Regions from separate parts of the Gottfriedia sp. NPDC057991 genome, predicted to be linked through region 1. Evidence: riboswitches for the same ligand, from Rfam matches in the RefSeq annotation. Region 1 holds a riboswitch; each other region holds the start of a gene.

Region 1 (3,152 bases):
ACGCTTACAAATTGAATAAAATCGCTAAAACCATCTCGAATGACAGTACGATCGATTACAAAATCGGTCATTTCTTGTTTTTTCGTTGAAGGAATTGTAGCAAACATTTTCTCTACGCCTTCTCGAATTGATAGATTGCCATTTAATACTTCACCTGTTAATTCACTTACTGACGGTGGAGCAAATTCTTTAATTAAATTAACGATATTGTCTCCCTCAGTAATTGTTCCATCAAAATCACAAAAAATCTTTATTGCCATTGTTGTTTACCCCCAAAGTTGTAATGCTTTTTGCAGTGATGTATTTGGAAGTGCGTAGTCTTTTAGTTCAACTCCAGACAATGTTGCTGAAATTGCTTCTCTAAATGCATTACCTCCACCAATTGGTCCATCCGGATGACCATGAACACCGCCGCCAGCGTTGATGACTTGCTCAATTCCAAAATCTTGAATTAATTGAGGCACAAGTGCAGGGTGAATTCCAGCAGAAGGTACTGGGAATGACTCTTTTAATCCATTTGATATTGTTAAATTTTCAGCAATTTTTAAAGCTGTCTCTTTTTGTAATGCAACTGAACCATATGGCGAAGGGAATAAACTAAAATCTGCACCCGCAATTCGTAAAAGTTTCCCTAGCAATAATCCTGTGTCAATTCCATAAATTGGTGATGCTGTAAACGCACCCGATACAGCAGGATGGGCCATAATTGGAACATTAATTGATGGATCCTCTGCCAAACCTTGAAGAACATCGATTCCATACGAGAACACATTTAATAAAAATACATCAGCACCAGCTTCAGCAGCACGTAATGCTTTTTCTTTTAACTCATATGTACGGCCAGTTAAATTCACCGCGTATAATGTTTTGTGTCCTGTTTTTTCATAAACTTGGTTCAAAATATTTTTACCATTAGTCACGCGATCCGTTATAGATGTATTCGTGTCAAAAAGTATCTCGTCGTCTTTAATTAAATCAACGCCGCCTAAAGCTTGCTTTTTTAATTCCTCTGAAATGTATTGAATATCTCTGCCGATAATTGATTTGAAAATGCTCATTAATAAAGGTCGATCATATACATCCAATTTCTCCCGAATGCCTTTAATACCAAACTTTGGACCCGGAAAAAGAGTTAAAATGTCATTAGTAAAATTTAAATCAATTAGTTTAATTTCACCATCAAGGGATAGCTTACCGAAAACGGTTGTTAAAATAGCTGGAAGATCAGCTGAAAAATTTAAGCTAGGATAATAGATTTCAATAATCCCTTTTGTCGGTTTATATCCTAAAAAGTTAACGATATTTTCTTCGCATTCTATTTCACGAACTGAAAGAACTTTACCTTTATGTTTTTGTAATTGAATTTGATCATTTTGAGGTAAAGACGTCCAAGAACCAACCGTTAAACCTAAAGCGATTGACTCTGCCTTTTTTTCTAAATGATGATTTTTATCATAAACTTGGTAAGTTGCTATTACTCCACTCATTTCAAAACCTCCAAAAAGTTTTAATCAAACAAAAAACCTCTCCACTAAGGAGAGGTTTACCTACACCTTATCTGTCAGCAAATGCTGCGAGAATTAGCACCGTACTAGTTAACTAGCCGGTTGCCGGGTTTCATCGGGCTCGGTCCCTCCACCTACTCTGAATAAAGTAATATTTAATTTTGAATTCTTAATCTAATCGAATTATTTCATGAACAATCACAATTGTCAAACATTAAATTTTGAAAATATTTCAATCTCTTTTAATCTAGCAACTGCTTCCTTCAGTCTGTCAGTATCGGATAGTAGGCCGACTCTTACATAACCTTCACCATATTCTCCAAATCCATTTCCTGGAGCGACTGCAATATGAGCTTTTTCAAGTAATAGATCAGCAAATTCCTGTGATGTAAAACCAGATGGAATTTTTAACCATGCAAAAAAGGATCCTGCTGGTGCAGTTACTTCCCATCCAATTTCGTGGCAACCACTAATAAATACATTTCTACGCTCTTCATAAAGTGCTAATAGTTGTTTTACACTTTCTTGAGATTCAGTTAGCGCAACAGCGGCAGCTTCTTGAACAGCAGGGAAGATGCTAACGTAAAGATGATCTTGTAATAGATTAATTGCTGAAATAACTTCTTTATTTCCAACTGCAAAACCGATTCTCCAACCAGCCATATTATAAGTTTTAGAAAGGGTATAAATTTCAATCCCGCATTCCTTTGCTCCTGGTGTTTGAAGATAACTTAAAGGTTTTTTTCCGTCAAAACCAAATGCTCCGTAAGCAAAATCATGACAAACTGTAATCTGATTATTTCTTGCAAGCTCAACTGTTTCTTTAAAAAATTCTTCTGTTGCTATAGCACCTGTGGGATTATTTGGATAATTGATAAATAATATTTTACTAGCATCCAAAACATCCTGAGGGATTAATTTATAATCTGGTAAAAATTGATTTTGTTCAAGTAATGGAAGCATGTATGGTACTGTTTTTGAAAGAGATATACCAGATAAATAGTCTGGATAGCCTGGGTCTGGAACTAAAATTGTATCTCCCGCGTCACATAAACAAAGTGGTAGCTCAACTAATCCAGCTTTTCCACCGAATAATATGGCTACTTCTTCCTCTGGGTCTAAATCAACATCATACTCTCGTTTATAAAATTCTACAACAGCATTTTTTAATGAGCTCATTCCTCTAAACGGAGAATAACGATGGGTTAAAGGGTTTTCAACTGACTTTTGTAAAGCTTTTATAATATGGTCGGGTGTAGGTTGGTCTGGATTTCCTTGACCAAGATTAATGACATCATGACCATTACCTATTGACTGATTTACTTTTTGGACTAGTGAAGCAAAAAATTGTTTTGGTAAATTGTTTAATAGTTTACTATGATTCAAGTTAATCACTCCAAAAATATAATAAAATTAATTTGATTAGATCGTTTCTTAACCGAATGATTTTCATGAACGACTGTTGCAATAACTTTCACCATCATATATGCTCGATTTAAAAATGTCTATAAAATTTAGAATAGGGTGAATAAATTGTGATTAAAATTGCGTGTATTCAATCTGACGTTATTTTAGGTGAATCAAAGTCTAATTTAGAGAAAATGAAAACTCAAATAAACGAAGCTGTTAAAGAAAATGTACGTGTAA
Region 2 (3,152 bases), on a different contig from region 1:
TCAGCTAAACGGCTATCAGATTTAACAACTACATTTTCTAAAACTGTACCAAATTTAATTGCAGAGAAAATTTGTGGCTCTTTTTCAAATGTTAAATTGATACATTTAGCGTAGCAACCGCCTTCAATATTGAATACGCCATTATCTGACCAGCCGTGCTCGTCATCACCGATTAGTTTACGGTCTGCATCTGCAGATAATGTAGTTTTACCAGTTCCTGAAAGTCCAAAGAATAATGCTACATCGCCTTCGCTACCAACGTTAGCAGAACAGTGCATTGGTAAAACATTATTTTGTGGTAATAGGAAATTCATGATTGAGAAAATAGATTTTTTCATTTCTCCAGCATATTCCGTACCACCAATTAAGATTATTTTCTTTTCAAATGATACAATAACAAATGCCTCTGAATTTGTTCCATCAACTACAGGGTCTGCTTTAAATGTCGGAGCAGAAACAATTGTAAACTCTGCTTCATGTGTTTGAAGCTCTTGCTCAGTTGGGCGAATAAATAATTGATGAGCAAATAAGTTGTGCCATGCAAATTCGTTAATTACTTGGATAGGTAAACGATACTCAGTATCAGCACCAGCAAATCCTTTAAATAAGAATAATTCGTTACGATCTTTTAAGTAGTTAAGTACTTTGCTATATAATTTTTCGAATACGTCAGCAGAGATTGGTTGATTTACTGAACCCCAATCGATTAAATTTTCAACAGATGCCTCTTGAACAATAAATTTATCTTTAGGTGAACGTCCAGTATATTTGCCTGTTGAAACGCTAACTGCTCCTGTTGACGTTAAAATTCCTTCTTGTCTTGTTAGGACTTTTTCAACTAACTCAGAAACGCTTAGTTGGTTATACATTTGATTACTAGTAAGTAATTCGTTTAATTCAAAGTTTACATCAACTGTCTTCATATACTAATACCATCCTTTAAATATATTTGTCTGCCATGTAGGTATCTCGATAAATAGTATAACACATTTATTTTAATAGTGTATACTATTAGTTGGCAAAATGTGTTATGAATTTGATTAAAAAATAAATTTGAGTAAAATTTACTTATTAAATGAAGTAAGTTATATAAATGTAAATATAATATTTAGTAATTTCCCATTAAATAGAAATGAATGTAGAGATAAAGTTATTGTAGAATTATGTCTAAGTTATGATGAAAATTGTTGACAAGAAAGTGAAATTTTAATATGATACTTTTCATACGGATACTCTCTTATCCCGAGTAGGTGGAGGGATACAGGCCCTACGAAGCCCAGCAACCTCACTTTTAGTGAAAGGTGCTGAACCTGATGCAAGACTTTTTTTTATGTCTTGGACGATAAGAGCGAAAGGCAAATACCAAGAATCCTTTCCTCAGGTAATATTTGATAAGAGGAAGGCTTTTTTTTTGCTCAAAACTTAAGTACAGTGGCAATTTCGTAATTTACACTGAGTTATCTTTATCTTAAATGGGAAACATAGGAATAGGAACAAACTTTTTATTCTTATGTTGAGAAAAAAGAGATCCGTCAATTCAATTTAGGAGGGGACTCAATGTCACAACGTCGTTTATTTACTTCAGAATCAGTTACAGAAGGACATCCAGATAAAATCTGTGACCAAATCTCAGATTCAATTCTTGATGCAATTTTAGCAAATGATCCGAATGCTCGTGTAGCAGCGGAAACTTCAGTTACAACAGGTTTAGTACTTGTTGCAGGTGAAATTACAACTTCTACTTATGTAGATATCCCAAAAATCGTTCGCGAAACAATCCGTGAAATCGGTTATGACCGTGCAAAATACGGATTTGATGCAGATACATGTGCAGTTTTAACTTCTATTGATGAGCAATCAGCAGATATCGCTTTAGGTGTAGACCAAGCATTAGAAGCTCGTGAAGGTAGCATGTCAGATGAAGAAATTGAAGCAATCGGTGCAGGAGACCAAGGTTTAATGTTCGGTTTCGCTGTTAATGAAACACCTGAATTAATGCCACTTCCAATTTCATTATCTCACAAAATTGCTCGCCGTTTAACTGAAGTTAGAAAAAATGAAACAGTTTCTTACTTACGTCCAGACGGTAAAACTCAAGTTACAGTTGAGTATGATGAAAACAACAAACCAGTTCGTATTGATGCAATTGTTGTATCAACACAACATGGTCCAGAAGCTACTCAAGCTCAAATTGAAAATGATATTAAAGAACTTGTAATCAAACCAGTTGTACCTGCTGAGTTAATTGATGAAAACACAAAATTCTTTATCAACCCAACAGGTCGTTTCGTAATCGGTGGACCTCAAGGGGATGCTGGTTTAACAGGTCGTAAAATTATTGTTGATACTTACGGTGGATATGCTCGTCACGGTGGTGGCGCATTCTCTGGTAAAGATGCAACTAAAGTTGACCGTTCTGCTGCTTACGCTGCACGTTACGTTGCGAAAAACATCGTAGCTGCTGGCTTAGCTGATAAAGCTGAAGTTCAATTAGCATATGCAATTGGTGTAGCTAAACCAGTTTCTATCGCTATTGATACTTTTGGTACAGGTAAAGTTTCAGAAGAAAAATTAGTTGAAGTAATTCGCAATAACTTCGACCTACGTCCAGCTGGAATTATTAAAATGCTTGACCTACGTCGCCCGATTTACAAACAAACTGCTGCTTATGGTCACTTTGGCCGTACAGATATCGATCTTCCTTGGGAGCGTACTGATAAAGCAGAAGTTTTAAAAACTGAAGCAGGTCTATAATAAAATGATTAAGGCTGAATATGGCATATGCTATATTCAGTCTTTTTTGTTTAGCTAGAATTACATTACATCTGTTTTATTCTACATATAGGTATACTTAAAAATCATTTTTCATAGGTTTAAATGACTAAATTAAAGTTTGTAATGGAGGAACCTATGAAAGCGATTATATGTACAAAATATGGTCCACCAGAAGTTCTTCAAATAACAGAAGTTGAAAAACCAAAAATAAAAGATGATGAAGTATTAATTAAAATCCATGCAACAACTGTAACCGCAGGAGATGTAAAACTTCGAAGCTCCGATTTTCCTTATATGTACTGGCTGCCTTCCCGCCTTATGTTTGGCCTGACTAAGCCGAAAAATAAAATAACGGGTTGTGAGCTTGCAGGAGAAAT
Region 3 (3,152 bases), on a different contig from region 1:
TCTCCATACGAAAAAGCATGGATGGTAGTTGTTGAAGCAACAAATGCTTCTCAACTTGATGAGTTAATGACTGCTGGTCAATACGAAGAAATGATCAATCAAGATTAATTATCTAAAATTAAGCGTCCAATTTGGGCGCTTTTTTATTTTATGTGTATAATTAATGTAATAAAGCTTAACTTATTTACATAAAACATAATTTAAAGGGACATTTTCATTTAGGGAAAAAAAGGAAACAACTAAGGGGAAATCGAATATACTATATACAAAAGATTTTTAGTCAAAAGCTTTTGAGTCCTATACATTAGGTGATGCCCAGTGAATATTGAAGATCAAAGAAAAGTTATCATTGTCGAAGGTACTACTGATAAGAGGAAAATACAGACGATCATAAAGGAGCCTGTAGATATTATCTGTACAAATGGTACAGTTGGTACTTCAAAGCTAGATGAGCTTGCTGAAATGTTAGATTTAAGAGAAATCTATGTGTTAGTAGATGCAGATGAGGCCGGTGAAAAGCTTCGAAGACTCTTAAAAAGAGAATTTCCACAGGCAGAGCATCTGTACATTGATCGAAGTTATCGAGAAGTGGCAACAGCTCCGAGTCAACATTTAGCTAGTGTATTATTAGGGGCGGATATTTTAGTCTTTACAGATTATTTACGAACAAATTAAAGAGGAATTAAGATTATGCAGCAATGGACAAAGAATGATATATTACAAAGGATTCACTCCAAAGAGACAACAGTAATTTATATATATACCGCAATGTGTGGTACATGCCAAGTAGCATCTAAAATGCTAGAAGTTGTCAATGAGATTCTGCCAAATTTACCTATATGTAAGGTGAATATTAATGAAATAGTGGAGGAAGCTCAAAGCTGGAAGGTTGAAAGTGTACCTTGTTTACTTATTTTTGAAAATGGGGAAATGAAACAAAAAATTTACGCTTTTCAATCTGTACCATATTTACATGAATTGTTAAAAAAATATAATTTATATATTAAAAGATGAGTGCACAGACTGTTTGTTGCACTCTTTTTATATGGCTAAAAATATTTCCTGATTTTAGACATATTTCTCGGGAAATGAGTTGAATGTTGTAGAAATAAAATTAAAATATAGATTTTTATCAAAGTAAATGTCGAGCGAAATATAAAGAATACACCTCTTATCTATGAGAAAATAAGATTAAAGAAATCGGGAGAGGTGTTTATTATGGAAATCAAGGAGTGGATAGGACAAGCAAGAAACTTATTTATAAAAAAGGAATATTTACAAATCATTTTGCCAATCGAAGAAAGGATTGTAGAATTTAACTGTCTAAATGAAAAAGTATTTATAAAGTTAAGTAAAAAGGCTCCTTTTATCGAGGTAATTGATCGTTCGATTTCGCAACTTAGAGTTAACTTTTCAAAAGATGGATGGGAATATCTAAATTCAGGTTCGCAAAGGTTAGGACTTTTATTAAAACTGAATGATGCTTCTTTTGAAGGGAACTATCGATTATTACTACTAATGGAAACGATTTTTCAATATACGAGTGTTGAAAACGAAAAAAAACTTTTAGAAAATTGTTGACAACTAGTGTCTAACTTTGTAGAATTGGACTTACGTTAAAGAAATTACGTGAAACAACTTAATAGATCGTAAGATTAACTCTTATCGAGAGAGGTGGAGGGACTGTGCCCTGTGAAACCCAGCAACCGTCAATGATCGTCATTGAAATGGTGCTAATTCCTGCAAAGCATATGCTTTGAGAGATGAGAGAAAGGAATACTTTTTGTATGTTAAACCTTTCTGCTCATGTGAGTTGAAAGGTTTTTTTGTTTTATGCGACTAAAAAAGTACTTACTTACAAAAAATTGAAAGATAAGTTGTTAGAATGTTTTGAAAGGAGATCAAGTGTATGATTCAAATAAATAATGTAAGTAAAATATACAAAGGTAAAAAGGGCACAGTTACCGCAGTACAAAATGTTTCTTTAAATATTGAAGCAGGTGAAATTTTTGGCATGATCGGATATAGCGGCGCAGGGAAAAGTACGTTATTACGTATGCTAAATGGACTTGAGTCCCCTACATCAGGTGAAGTAATTATTAATGGTCAATCGATCTCTAAATGCTCATCTAGTCAATTAAGAAAAGCAAGACAAAAAATAGGAATGATTTTTCAGCATTTTAACTTATTGTGGTCAAGAACTGTGTTAGAAAATATACTTTTCCCTCTTGAAATTGCTAAAGTTTCAAAAAAGGAAAGCATTAATCGTGCGAAAGAATTAATTAAACTTGTAGGACTTGAAGGTAGAGAAAATGCTTATCCTTCTGAACTAAGTGGAGGTCAAAAGCAACGTGTCGGAATTGCAAGAGCACTTGCTAATAATCCAGATGTTCTTTTATGTGATGAAGCGACTTCGGCATTAGATCCAGAAACAACAGATTCAATATTAGCTTTATTGACAAATATTAATAAACAGCTTGGTATTACAATCATCCTGATTACCCATGAAATGCATGTAATTCAAAAGATTTGCCAACGAGTAGCTGTAATGGAAAACGGAAATGTAGTAGAAGAAGGCCATGTTGTTGATGTATTTACTCGCCCTAAACAACCAATTACAAAGAAATTTGTGACACAAATTAAAGGCAATGATGAAGGTGAAGTAATTTCTCAATGTGATGGGAAAGATAATACTTACAAGCTAACATTTAAAAATGGTCAAGCAGATCAGCCGCATATTTCTGAGGTAGTTAAGCACTTTGATATTGAGATTAACATTTTGCAAGGAAAAATTGTTCAAACCGCTGAAGGCTCTTATGGGACAATGAAGATTCAACTTGTTGGTGACATAAAAAACATCAAAGAAGCAATCGCTTATTTAGAATCAAAACAAGTTGAAGTGGAGGTAGCATAAGATGACACAACTTTTTCCGAATGTTGATTGGGATGCAATGCTTTTAGCTACTCAAGAAACATTATTCATGACAGTAATCGCTGCGCTTGCAACGTTCATTTTTGGACTAATAATAGGTTTATTCTTATTTTTAACTAGTAAAGATCAGCTTCTTGAAAATAAATTTTTTAATACAATCCTAGCAGCGTTTGTAAATATTTTTCGTTCAATACCGTTTATCATTTTAATTATTCTATTA
Region 4 (3,152 bases), on a different contig from region 1:
TGAGAAAAAAATGGAAGGACGTAGTAACCCCAGTTTCAAAGGAAATAGATGAGGATTTACTAGAACTTCTACATACATTTAATGAAATCGTAGAAATAAAATTACAGGAAATGGAAGAGGACGAAAATAAACAACTTCTACTTGAAACATATTTTGAGTCACTCAACTTCGTCAAAATCGCGGAGTTTTTTGATGAAAATTATGTATGCTACTATGAACTATATAAAAGTGAAGTTCATTTAAAGTTATTTTGCCTTGATCCTTCTAAAGTAATAAATGACGTCATAAAAAGATTTCGCTCTACAATTTATTTTTCAGCTACTTTAACGCCAATACAATTTTTTCAAGATATGCTTGGTGATCAAAGTCGCGATTATACAATTTCAATCGATTCTCCTTTTCATAGAGAACAACTGGAAGTAACAATTGATCCGCTATCAACTCGATATCAAGATCGTGAAAGAAATTTAGAAAGATTAATTGATTCCGTGTATAAAGAAATTACGAAAAGAAAAGGTAATTATTTAGTTTTTTATCCGTCATATCAATATTTAATTCAAAGTGTTGATTTATTTAAAGAGAAATACCCTAACATAAAAACAATCGTTCAAGAAAATGGTATGACTGAAATTGAACGAGAGGAGTTCCTTTTACAGTTTGATAGTCTAAATGAGGAAACGTTAGTTGGCTTTGCTGTATTAGGTGGCATATTCTCTGAAGGAATCGATTTAAAGGGTGATCGATTAAACGGTGTCGTAGTAGTTGGTGTAGGATTGCCACAGATTTGTTTAGAAAGAAATATTTTAAAGGAGCATTTTAATTCGGTTGGAAAAAATGGGTATTATTATGCATATGTCTTTCCAGGTATGAATAAAGTAATGCAAGCGGGTGGAAGAGTTATCCGATCTGAATCAGATGAAGGGACTTTATTACTAATTGATGATCGATATAAGAGTTCACTTTATCGAAGTTTAGTACCTGAAGAATGGAAGTAAGAGTTAATAATTAAATAATTCAAAAAAAACGATTGATAATAATCAGAGTTTTTAATATACTTACAATATAATTAAATAATCTTATCAAGAGCGGTGGAGGGACTGGCCCGACGAAACCCGGCAACTCTAGTAAATACTAGAAAGTGCTAAATCCTGCAGGTGAAAAACCTGGAAGATAAGAGCGATATGTTTATTTTACAGACATAACCACTTCTTATTTTTTAGGAAGTGGTTTTTTTATTTGACTAAAATGGGGGATTTATAATGACTAACACAAAAGAGGCTTTAAACACGAATAAAAAATCGATTGAAACGGTAGCTGTGCATGGTAGCAAAGGATATGATCCATTAACTGGTGCAATTAGTTATCCAATTTATCAATCTGCTACATTTAAACATGCAGGACTTCATCAATCGACTGGATATGATTATGCAAGATTACAAAATCCAACTCGAGAAGAAGTCGAAAATACTGTTGCAAAATTAGAAAGTGCAAATTATGGTGTTGCATTCGCAACAGGAAATGCAGCCGTTACTGCAGTATTAAGCTTATTTAAAAAGGGTGATCATCTAATTGTTTCAGATGATTTATACGGGGGTACATATCGCTTATTCGAAGAAATTTATTCGCCATATGGACTTGAGCATAATTTTGTTGATACGACTGAAATTGAAAATATTCTTGATGCACTTAAACCGAACACAAAAGGAATTTTTATTGAAACACCTTCAAATCCAATGATGAAAGTAACTGATTTAAAAAGAGTAGTAGAGATTGCAAAAAAACGAGATATTATTGTAATTGTCGATAATACATTTTTAACTCCTTATTTCTTTAGACCAATTGAATTAGGGGCAGATGTTGTTGTTCATAGTGGAACAAAGTATTTAGGTGGTCATAATGATACACTAGCTGGCTTCGTCGTAACGAATTCAGAAAATACGAATGAACGAATTCGCTATTATCAAAAATCAACAGGTGCAACATTAGCTCCATTTGACTCTTGGTTAATCTTAAGAGGTATTAAAACATTGCATTTACGCATGGAATACAGTCAAAAAAATGCGATTGTACTTGCGAAGTTTTTAGAAAATCATCCAAATGTTACTGAAGTATATTATGTAGGATTACCAACGCATAAGGGATATTCAATTATTAAAGAACAGGCAACTGGATTTGGTGCAATGATTTCATTTAAAGTGAAGGATTTAAGTTTAGTTGAACAAGTTTTAGGAAGTGTAAAAGTCATTACATTCGCAGAAAGCTTAGGTGGTGTTGAATCATTAATTACGTATCCACATACGCAAACTCATTCAGAAATGCCAGAGGAATTTAAACGAAAGCTTGGTCTAGATGACCATACACTACGATTATCAGTTGGAATTGAACATATTGATGATTTATTAAATGACTTAGAAAATGCATTGGGGTGATGAGCATGCAATTTGGAACGAAACTAATTCATAACGGAAATGAAATTGATCAGGTGACAGGTGCATTGAGTATACCAATTTATCAGACATCAACATTTCATCAATTTGATATAGAGAATTTTGGTAAGTACGACTATGCGAGAAGTGGAAATCCAACAAGAGAAGCGTTAGAAAATACAATTGCAAAATTAGAAAATGGTGTACGTGGCTTTGCGTTTTCATCAGGAATGGCTGCAATCTCTTCTGTATTATCTTTGTTCTCAGCTGGAGATCATATTGTCATTTGTGAAGATGTTTATGGAGGGACATTTAGAATAGCGACAAAAGTATTAAATCGTTTCGGAATCGATTTTACCTTTGTAGACGCTTCTAATTTACAAGAGATTGAAGCTGGAATAAAGCCAAATACAAAAGGACTTTATTTAGAAACACCTTCTAACCCTCTTTTGAAAATTACTGACTTAAGTAGTGCAATTAAAATTGCAAAAGAAAATGACATCCTTGTCATTGTAGATAATAGTTTTTTATCACCATATTTACAAAGACCATTAGACTTAGGAGCTGATATTGTCGTTCATAGTGCAACAAAGTTTATTGCAGGTCATAGCGATGTAATCGGAGGATTAGCGGTCGTAAATTCAGAAGAACTTGCAAGTGATTTATACACAATCCAAAATTCATTCGGAGCCATCTTAGGTCCACAGGACTGTTGGCTTACATTAA

The links. A riboswitch is a leader RNA that binds a small molecule or an ion and turns the genes downstream of it on or off. The one in region 1 is predicted to bind S-adenosylmethionine.
Region 2: it holds a riboswitch for S-adenosylmethionine, as region 1 does, so the genes downstream of both, metK (methionine adenosyltransferase) here and ACFVR2_RS19315 (2,3-diketo-5-methylthiopentyl-1-phosphate enolase) in region 1, are expected to answer to the same signal.
Region 3: it holds a riboswitch for S-adenosylmethionine, as region 1 does, so the genes downstream of both, ACFVR2_RS11855 (methionine ABC transporter ATP-binding protein) here and ACFVR2_RS19315 (2,3-diketo-5-methylthiopentyl-1-phosphate enolase) in region 1, are expected to answer to the same signal.
Region 4: it holds a riboswitch for S-adenosylmethionine, as region 1 does, so the genes downstream of both, ACFVR2_RS23550 (trans-sulfuration enzyme family protein) here and ACFVR2_RS19315 (2,3-diketo-5-methylthiopentyl-1-phosphate enolase) in region 1, are expected to answer to the same signal.

What each region holds. Positions count from the first base shown of each region.
Region 1 covers NZ_JBHVQN010000006.1:93,755-96,906, forward strand. The annotation lists gene ACFVR2_RS19310 (2-hydroxy-3-keto-5-methylthiopentenyl-1-phosphate phosphatase) at 1-260, opposite strand, end outside; gene ACFVR2_RS19315 (2,3-diketo-5-methylthiopentyl-1-phosphate enolase) at 267-1,487, opposite strand; SAM riboswitch class I at 1,552-1,655, opposite strand; gene ACFVR2_RS19320 (pyridoxal phosphate-dependent aminotransferase) at 1,713-2,900, opposite strand; gene ACFVR2_RS19325 (carbon-nitrogen family hydrolase) at 3,044-3,152, shown strand, end outside.
Region 2 covers NZ_JBHVQN010000007.1:240,553-243,704, reverse strand. The annotation lists gene pckA (phosphoenolpyruvate carboxykinase (ATP)) at 1-923, opposite strand, end outside; SAM riboswitch class I at 1,235-1,349, shown strand; gene metK (methionine adenosyltransferase) at 1,558-2,754, shown strand; gene ACFVR2_RS21925 (NAD(P)-dependent alcohol dehydrogenase) at 2,911-3,152, shown strand, end outside.
Region 3 covers NZ_JBHVQN010000003.1:62,948-66,099, reverse strand. The annotation lists gene gcvH (glycine cleavage system protein GcvH) at 1-108, shown strand, start outside; gene ACFVR2_RS11870 (ribonuclease M5) at 325-675, shown strand; gene ACFVR2_RS11865 (thioredoxin family protein) at 691-1,014, shown strand; gene ACFVR2_RS11860 (hypothetical protein) at 1,219-1,581, shown strand; SAM riboswitch class I at 1,660-1,770, shown strand; gene ACFVR2_RS11855 (methionine ABC transporter ATP-binding protein) at 1,910-2,914, shown strand; gene ACFVR2_RS11850 (methionine ABC transporter permease) at 2,916-3,152, shown strand, end outside.
Region 4 covers NZ_JBHVQN010000009.1:78,955-82,106, forward strand. The annotation lists gene ACFVR2_RS23545 (ATP-dependent DNA helicase) at 1-995, shown strand, start outside; SAM riboswitch class I at 1,074-1,177, shown strand; gene ACFVR2_RS23550 (trans-sulfuration enzyme family protein) at 1,260-2,429, shown strand; gene ACFVR2_RS23555 (trans-sulfuration enzyme family protein) at 2,435-3,152, shown strand, end outside.